DNA from 2 places in the Lactobacillus sp. W8172 genome. Region 2 is predicted to be linked to the other one. Evidence: riboswitches for the same ligand, from Rfam matches in the RefSeq annotation. Region 2 holds a riboswitch; the other holds the start of a gene.
The links. Region 2 has a riboswitch for thiamine pyrophosphate ahead of H3R21_RS03400 (ECF transporter S component). Riboswitches for the same ligand answer to the same signal wherever they lie in the genome.
Positions count from the first base shown of each region.

Region 1: it holds a riboswitch for thiamine pyrophosphate, as region 2 does, so the genes downstream of both, H3R21_RS05850 (ATP-binding cassette domain-containing protein) here and H3R21_RS03400 (ECF transporter S component) in region 2, are expected to answer to the same signal.

Region 1 is NZ_JACFPG010000004.1:24,147-29,093, reverse strand. It holds gene htpX (zinc metalloprotease HtpX) at 1-109, shown strand, start outside; gene H3R21_RS05855 (AraC family transcriptional regulator) at 162-1,100, opposite strand; TPP riboswitch at 1,266-1,357, shown strand; gene H3R21_RS05850 (ATP-binding cassette domain-containing protein) at 1,405-2,760, shown strand; gene H3R21_RS05845 (energy-coupling factor transporter transmembrane protein EcfT) at 2,769-3,422, shown strand; gene H3R21_RS05840 (ABC transporter ATP-binding protein) at 3,465-4,947, opposite strand, start outside.
Region 2 is NZ_JACFPG010000001.1:731,047-735,993, forward strand. It holds gene H3R21_RS03380 (hypothetical protein) at 1-106, opposite strand, end outside; gene udk (uridine kinase) at 399-1,040, shown strand; gene H3R21_RS03390 (cupin domain-containing protein) at 1,088-1,576, opposite strand; gene H3R21_RS03395 (tyrosine-protein phosphatase) at 1,619-2,365, opposite strand; gene H3R21_RS03400 (ECF transporter S component) at 2,493-3,071, opposite strand; TPP riboswitch at 3,117-3,207, opposite strand; gene H3R21_RS03405 (M42 family metallopeptidase) at 3,267-4,349, opposite strand; gene hpt (hypoxanthine phosphoribosyltransferase) at 4,595-4,947, shown strand, end outside.

The DNA.
Region 1 (4,947 bases), on a different contig from region 2:
TAGCGCGGGAATGTACATCGAAAACCCACTTCATAAAAGGGGTGCTACGCATTTATTTGATAGTCATCCACCTACAAAAGACCGAATTGAGCGGTTAGAAAAAATGTAATTTTAGTTATTAAAAAATGCATCCCTTAATAGTGGTGCATTTTTTGTTCATTTTATTTCAAATTAATATTGGCCTGTCTAAACAGTTCAGCCCGCATTTGAACAGGCGTTTCATGATAGTACTCACCAAACTTTTTATAAAAGAATGATTTTCCATTATAGCCTACTCTAGTAATAACTTCCTTGACTGAAATATCAGGACGGGCAAGTAAGCTGCGCGCCTCTTGCATTCGTCTCTCGTCGACGTGTTCGACAAAACTTTTACCAGTCTTCTGCTTAACCAAGGTCGAAAAATAATTCGGATTCAACCCAAAATGTTTGGCTGCTTCATTCAAAGTAACATCGGCAAAGTTCTCATCAATGTATTGTTCCAAGGCTGTTTGTGCAAATTTAGGTGCTGCAGTCGGCGCCTTTTCAAAGTCCTTGTTTCTAAGTGCTGCTACAAATAAGATACTAAGCTCGGCAAGCACCATGTTTTCAACAAAAAGATCCTGATTAAGATATTCATCAATAATCTTTTTCATTATTTGTACAGAGTGCGACATTGCTGAACAGTTTAGATTTAATAGTCTGTTTGTTGTCATTAGCTTACTGATGTGATCAATTACAGCTTTTTCTTGCTCACTAAAGTACTGTTTCTTTTTTAAAGTAAATTGTTCGGACAACCTTTGACTAAGTTCTATTTTAACTAGCAAATCTTTTTTGCCCTGCTTTTCCACTTCATATTCACTCTTTTTTTGCAAAAGAATAATATTACCAGCAGAGATCGTGAACGCCTGACCATTAATTTTGGTTTTTGTAGTCCCAATAGCTTCATAAAGAATCGTTAGTCCTGTTGTTTGATAACGATGGACACCGCCGTTATGATTTTCGAGGTTAATTGTAAATAAGTCAAAGTCATTACTGCCTGGACTCAATCTTATTTCATTGGAATCAGAAGTAGTTGCATCAACTACACTTGTTAAATACTGTTCCTGTTTTACAGTTGCCATAGTTATCACCCGCCTATTAGTACCTTTTTTTCATAATTTTATTATATCGTAATTTTTAGCCCTAAGTTGGACTTGAGCTATCATTTTTAACAAAAACCCGTATGCTTTTTTCACTTCTTGATGCAATCTAGACAAGTACTAGGTTCTTTTTGTATAATGAGCATGAATATACTAAAGGGGTGCCGTTAGGCTGAGAACATACCCATTGAACCTGCTTTGGACAATGCCAGCGAAGGGAAACTAATTATTTTGCGCCGTTGAACATCATTGTTCAATGGCTTTTTATTTATCTTGGTAAGAAAAATTGATTAGAACAAACCAGCTCTCATTTTCATATGACGAGCAACAGAAAATACTTAATAACATTACACTCGAAATTCCAACCGGCAAATTTTCGCTACTCATTGGGCCTACTGGCTGTGGTAAGTCCACTTTATTAAAAATTTTAGCCGGCCTTTATCCTAAATATGCTGGTAAAGTTAGCGGAACAGTTGAACTAGATGGATTACGTTCCGCGATGATGTTTCAAAATGCCGGTGAGCAGTTTACTATGGCAACACCACGAGAAGAAATAATTTTTGCTCTCGAAAATCTACACCTAAGTCGTGATCAATATCTAGAGCGGCTCAATGATGCAACCAAGTTTACGCAAATTGAACAGTTACTGGATCAGAAAATCACGACACTATCGGGTGGTGAACAACAGCGAGTTGCACTAGCTGTCTTAGTCGCAATGGATGTTGATTTGTTTTTATTTGATGAGCCGTTTGCCAGCTGCGATCCTGAAGCGCGTCAATTTTTAATTACTAAATTGGCGCATTTAAGGGATAAAGGAAAAACGATTATTTTAACTGACCATGTTTTGTCCGGCTATGAAAACATTTGTGACTACTTGTTTCAATTTAAACGTGATAATGTCACGCTGCTAGATGAAGCAAATAAAAATGAACTATTGCATGATAGTCAACAGAATCACCCTTATACTTTTGCGCTTCCCGAAAGTGAAACACCATGTTTTGTTTTAACTAATGCTCAAGTTGAGCAAAATCGTATTCTGTTAAAGCAAGACCATCTAAACATTATTGCTGGCAAAACAACACTAATTACCGGTGCCAACGGTGTTGGCAAGACTTCATTATTTAATGTTCTGACTAAAATGCTCCCGTACAGAGGAAGTATTACCTACGACAAGCGTGAAATCCGTAACCAGACGACAAGAAAATACTTACTGGAAGTTGGGCAAATTTTTCAAACCGCAACCGACCAATTTATTGCCGTTTCGGTTGAAGACGAAATCAAGCTCAGTCTGAAGCAAGCAAAAGACAGCTACTTTACAGCAGGAAAAATAGCCGAGATGCTGGATTATCTCGACTTAAGTCAAACCAAAGATCAAGTTGTCTATTCTCTTTCAGGCGGTCAACAAAAGAAGTTGCAGATTTTATTAATGTTAATTTCTAGCCAAAAAGTGTTACTGATTGATGAGCCATTGAGTGGCTTAGATCATGAATCGGCACAAAAAGTCATGCATTTGTTGCATGAGAGTCAGAAACAGCGGCACCAAACGTTGCTTATTATCAGTCATGAATTGACTAATCTTGCCGACTGGTGTGACTACCATTTAGTTTTTAGTAATCATTATTTAACGTACAGTAATAAGTGAGGTAAAAGATGAATCCTAGTTTCAAATTTCTTTTAGCACTGATCATTTCAATTGAGTTATCGCTTAAAACTAGTTTAACAACCAACTTATTGGTAATTATTTTTGCTGTTGTCTATTTACTTACGCAAAAAATCAAATTTAAAAGTCTATTGTTTACCCTGCTTACGCCATTAATTGCAGCATTCACCATTTTTGCAACTCTTTACTGGTTTGCCCCGCAGCCTAACCTCGAAAATGCACTCAGTCTGTCTAGCCGTATTTATGTCTACACACTAACAATCTGTTGCGTATCGATCAAAACAACTGCAGAAGAATTAGCCCGTTCTCTTGAACAGAATTTTCATTTACCAAGTAAGTTTGCTTATGGCGTCTTGGCCGCATTAAATATCATCCCCCAAATGAAGCGAGCAGTTAAGCAAATTCGCATTGCTGGAATGATGCGCGGAGTTTACCTCAGTTTTTGGTCACCTGTTTTATACTTCAAAGCCATCTTGGTAGCGCTGAATTCAGCTGAAAATCTGGCGCAAGGAATGGAATCTCATGGCTACGTCGAAGGTGCGAAACGCTCGGTGATTGTTGCCGTGCCACTTAAAACCAGTGATTGGCTATGGAGTGGTGTCATCTTAATATTAGTCAACCTTGCACTGCTTACCTTAAAGTAACAAAAAATAGTTCCATCAAGTTAATACTTTTTGGAACTATTTTTATTTACTCAAATGAATTTCTCGATCAAACATGCTATTCATGCGTTCATTGAAGTTATGTGCAATGAAAACAACGGTATTAGGCTTCTGCAATAGTTGTTGCAAGATCTCCAGTGTTGCTGTTTGATCAATCGCGCTGGTTCCCTCGTCAATTAATAAAATATTACTATCATGGACCTGTGCACGTGCCAAAATGATTTTTTGTCTTTGCCCACCGGAAATATTCAGCTTTTGCAGATTAATTTCAGTATTAAGACCTTGTGCAAAAGATGATGTATCAGTGAGACCCATATTTTGACCTACTATTTCAGCCAGACCATCCAGCTGATCGTTAAACATTGTAATATTACTTTTAACAGTACTTGGGAACAAAATAGGATCCTGTGCAATATAACCGATCTTAGTAAGATCAGGCTCAATAATTTCACCTGCTTGATTCATAAACTCAAGTTGTCCTGAGCTAGGCGCAAGAAAGTTTAGAATCAATTTAAATAAAGTTGATTTACCCGCTCCACTATCACCAGTAAGTAAAATCTTCTCACCATACTTGACCTCAATATCTGGAAATTTTAGGGTTTCACCATTTTGAAATTTCACTGCCAAGTCCTTTGTCCTGAAGGCGTAGGGACTTTCATGAACTTCAGTTTCACTATGCTCTCGTACAGGTAAAGTTTCCGCGGTAATCTTGTCTCTTAATGAACTAGTGCCCTTAATTAAGCCTAAATAAAATGGCAAATATTCAATCCCAATAGACATATAAGTACTAAAATTACCGATAACAGCAATTGCACCGAAAGGAGCCATATGGCCTTTAATTAGCACCCCTGTCCATACAAATAAGGCAAAAATCATTATTTGTGAAATACTCCCAGTAATAATTGATAAGACTTGCTGTTTCGCAGTTTGGTTTAGTTTTGCCTCCTCCAACTTTTTTGCACCTACATGCATCACCTTCATTAAGTGTTCGCCCGCTGCATAACGTTGCAATTCGGTAATTCCACTGAGCCATTTTTCAATCAAATCTAAATATTGACTATTTTTAAGCGACACATTCTCCATTGCCTTTTGAATTGGCTTATCAATTAGTTTAGGCAAAAATATTGAGCATAAGACTGTTAGTAGGGTTATCACTAACAGCGTCCAATTAATCGTCAACAATGCAATTACGGAAAAAATAATATAGCCAAGAAAATTACAGATAGTTGGTAGCAAGTTAAAGTACTGATCATTTACCATGTTCAAATCATTTGTCAGTTGATTCTCAACTTCAGCGACTTGATACGTTCTTTTTTCATCATAAAGATGTCTAAGAATCTTGCCCCTTAATTGCTGATTAAATTCCCTAATATGAATAGCTAGTAGATAGTTGGACACCATATCAAAAAAGTTGGAGAGCAGGTAGCCCAGTAATGAGGCAAGCACGATTATTAGCCAAGCCTTTTTGTTATGGTCTCGTAAAGTGTTAATTTCCAACATATTAAGG
Region 2 (4,947 bases):
CAGAAGCCTCAATTGTAGTGTCCGAATATATTTTTACCCTAATATCTTTATCAACTACTTGAAATTCAAATGGTGTTAAATACTTTTTTAAATCAATTATTTTCACTTGGAGGCCCTCCACACATACTTCTCCTGCTGCGCAATAAAAATACTGAATCTTTTATTAGGTTGAAGTTTACCATTATTCATATTTTCTACCAAATACTATTTTATTCTTCCTGAACACAAAAAACCGATAATTTCACTTTATCAAGTTTCTCTAGCTTTAATTACTTTTTAAGCCTGTTGAGTGAAAATAAATTTTAAAAATGAGTACAAGGTCCTTATTTTTCCCTTAAGTATTGGTAATTCAAGGAAAAGTAAAGTAAAATGTTTATTGATAAAAAAGGAGTAGCTCTATGTCTAAACTTGAAAAACCTGTTGTGATTGGAATTACTGGTGGTTCTGGTAGTGGAAAAACAACAATTGCCCATAAAATTGTTGATCAAATGCAAGAAAATGAACATGTCTTGATTATGACGCAAGATTCCTACTACAAAGACAACACAGGCATCCCAATGGATATCAGACAGAACATTAATTATGATCATCCCGATGCCTTTGACGTTCCACTTCTAGAAGAGCAAATCGGTTGCTTATTAAAACATCAACCAATTGAGATGCCTGTTTATGATTTTAAGGAACATACAAGAAGCAAGAAAACAATTCATACGGAGCCGGTAGACATTATCATTTTGGAAGGCATTCTTGTACTAGCTAGCAAGGAAATCCGCGACTTAATGGATATTAAAGTATATGTTGATACTGACGACGATATTCGTTTTATTAGGCGTTTAGAGCGCGATATTAAGGAACGGGGGCGTTCAATTGATTCGGTAATTGAACAATACCTTGATACTGTTAAGCCAATGTACCACCAATTTATTGAGCCAACCAAACGCTATGCGGATATTATCATCCCTGAGGGTGGCGAAAATGACGTTGCAATTGACATGCTGACTACCAAGGTCCATTCTGTCTTAAGTCAAAACGCTAAATAATTAGTTTAAAAGAAAAAAGACCAAGTTCATTAGAACTTGGTCTTTTTTTAGTCAATTGCTAGACGTTCAATTACTTCTGCATATTTTGGATACTGCGTTAACAATTCTTTTTTCTTAAGCATCTCAAAGTCATGATAATCAAAACCTGGTGAAACAACACAACTTACTAAGCAAAAACTGTCTGGCTTAGTTACTTCAGAAGCAAAAATCGTCTCTTTAGGTACTTTAAATTGCATTACTTCGCCCTTGGTAACATCCTTACCTAGTCTAACAGCTCGATACTTTCCTTCGGGTGAAATACAGTGAATGGTAATTGGTTCACCATCATGGTAATACCACAGTTCATCGTGATTTAAACGGTGAAAATGAGAACAGCTGGTATCATCTAGTAGGAAATAAATTGAGGTGTAGTAATAGCGGTCTCCTTTACTATCTTCAGCGTAAAATTGCTCATCACTAGTATAAATTTGACGAAACCAACCACCCTCTTGGTGGGGTTCCAGCTTTAAATTCCTGATATAATCTTCGCGGTTCATTTTTTCTCTTTTCTTCAAATACTATTTATTACGGGCAAAAAGCTAGACTAAGTAAATCTTTTGCATCTGCTCTTTAAAGTCAACTGGCAAGTCGAGGCCTTCCACAAAGTAGCGGTCAAAGTCGCCATAGTTCTTTTGGACAGTTTCAAAGTAACGTTCCAAATACTGACGTTCAACTGTTAAGGCAATCGCAACATCTTTGATATTCTTAGGATCCATTTTGTCTTTTAAATAGTCCAAAATTTCTTGGTTTGCTTCTTTACGATCCTCAATTGTTTTCAAGTAATCTTCAAAAATTTGATCTTCGCTAACATCCAAACTCTTCAAAATTAATGCTGCTGCAACACCGGTTCTGTCTTTTCCAGCAAAACAATGAAATGCAACTGGTACAGGATCATTAATTAGGTCCATCAGAAATTGATGGTAACCTTCACGTGCGGAATTTGACAAGGCTAGCTCTTCGTATGTCTTGAGCATATCAGATTCCACATGACTGTTAGCCGAAACAATTTCATCTACACTTGCCTGATTTGTACCTGAATCTTTTAAAACATCTAAAATCACATAATCTAGATCTGGCCAAACATAGTCTGGATATTCTTTTCGTTCATCATCACCACGTAAATCAACAAGTCTCTTAAGTTGATAATGATTTTGAACCAAATCTTTTTGCTCGTCGGTTAAATCAAATAACTGACCGCAACGAAAAAGCATCCCCTCTTTAACCTTTTTACCTTCGGCACCAACATAGCCACCTAACGAACGCCAATTTGTGATATTCTCTGCCATAATTCTCCTTATATTATCCTTGCACTCTACTTACTCATATAAATAATAATTATAATTTTTCTTCACAATTTAGTCTATGGCTTTTGTGGCATTAAAAAACGCTAATTATCATTAGCGTTTAAACTTATTAGTCAATCTTAGGCTTTAGTGCTCTATCAAACAAGTTCGTAATCAGTTTAACCAATACTCCATCAAAAAACAGCGCCGATAGCATCATTGTCACAAACATAATAATTTGCAGTTTAACGTTGAATTTACTCCAGCCATACAAAAAGTATGTTGGTATAAAACTACCTAAACCTGCAAAAGAGGCACCCGTTAAAACACTTTGCCAAGAAAACTTTTGATATCTTTCTTTTTTAGGGAAAAAGCCAATTTCATTAGTAGCGCCTTGAATTAGTCCAGAAAGGACCGTTGTAGCGCCCCATTGACCACCAATCACCATTTCCACGACTGCAGCCAAAGTTTCACCAACAACACCAGAACCTGCTGTAGGTACAAAGTACATTGCAAGTGGTCCTGCAATTAACCAGAGACCAGAAAAGACTGCATCAGTCACTGGTGCGTAGCCTGTTGGCAATAACATCATTTTTACCAGGTTAAACGCCCAGTTAAACCCATAGGTGTAAATTACCCCTAAAATAATTCCAATTAACGCAAGTAAAATAATCGATTTGACATTCCACTTTGAAGATCTTGTAAACATAAAAATACTCCTAACAAACTTCAACAGTCATTAGGAGTACATGAAAAATCTATTTCAACACTTCCCTAGCGCAGGTATTATCCCGTTCAGGTTCAGAGGGTATTTCTCAGCTAAATTAGCACCCCTAGTGACTTTCTTTTCTATTATAACATAGCCAAGTATGCTTGGCTTAAAAGATTAATATCAACCTTGAATTTAAAATTGACTAAAACTAGCTAATTTTTCTTTGGTTAAATCACGGATAATAGCAACAGTTAAATCAACTGATGCCTTGAAGTCCTGATATGCACTAAAGCAATATGGTGAGTGCTCATAACGTACAGGAATTCCAATAACAATTGTTGGTGCACCATTTTCGTAGTAAATTGCTGCACCATCTTGCCCACCACCAGTACGAACTGAGCGAGTGTAAGGAATATTGTTTTTATCAGCTATATCGCACGCATACTGTTGGAATTTAGGATTAGGTAAAAACGACGTATCCATGTCTCGAAGCATTGGTCCACGCTTTAATCCTGTTTGAGATAACCATTCCGGAGTAAAGGTGTCATCAGCAGGACATGATTCGAGAACGATTGCTAAATCAGGTTTAACAGCTTTAGCAGTAACATATGCCCCCCTTAAGCCAACCTCTTCTTGACTGGATAAGGCAGCAACCACATTAAAGTCAACCTGTTCGCCATTTAAATTGTCAAGTACGTCAGCCATTGCAGCAGCACCAAAACGATCGTCAAAATCTTTACCAAAGAAAAGACCGGTTTTTTCATTGTACTCGCATTTTACATCGACAAAGATTGGACAACCGGTGTCAATTTGATAGTCATTAATCGTTTCTTCACGTGAACTTGAACCAACGTCAATCGACATATCAGCAACATCGGGAACATTATTACGTTCTTCTTCAGTCATAAAGTGAGGTGGCTTAGTGGCAACAACTCCAGGAACATATTCGCCAGCACGATTTAAAATTTTAACCCGCAAAGCTGGAATATTATATTTTACCCAACCACCAAGTGGAACAAATTTAATCATTCCATTTGGTCGAACAGCCTGAGTGATAAAGCCAACGGAATCTGAGTGTGCATCAAGCTGAATAACTGGACGATCTGGTTGATTTTCCTTTTTTGAAGCATATACGTTCAACATTCCATCCACTTTAACATCGGCAATGTCTTTAACAGTTTCAGTAAATAATTTTACAAACTCTTCTTCAAAGCCAGAAGTTGAATTGGCATCTGAAAAAGCCTTAAGCATTTTAATTTCTTGATCTTTTTTCATACTTTTAATTACCTTTCGCTTGATCTAATTACTTCTTACATTGTAGCAAAAACTACCAGCCCGTAACCATTAAATTAAAGAGCATTAATAATAATCTTACTATTTTTTATTTGATTTAACTTTTTGTACGTAAAATAGGTATTAAGCTGCGAAAAAGTCTAAATTACCAGTACTTTTTTATATGAAAAATGATATAATCGGTTTTATCAAGTAATTTTGAGTTTATTTAAGTGAAGGGTAGATAAATGCCGAAAAACGACAATATTGATAATATTATTGATCACAAATTATTTTCTGAAGATGATATTCATCAAATGTGTGTAAGACTAGGTCAACAACTGACTAAAGACTATGCTGGAAAGAATCCATTAATTGTTGGAGCACTTAAAGGTGCAATTTTCTTTTTAACCGATCTAGTTCGTGAAATGGACGTAAAAGAACAAATCGATTTCATGGATGTTTCAAGTTATGGCGATGGTCTTGAGTCTTCAGGCAATGTTAAGATTGTTTCCGACTTAGCAACTGACGTAAAAGATCGCGATGTCTTAATCGTTGAAGATATTGTTGATACAGGGTTAACTTTACAATTTATGAAGGA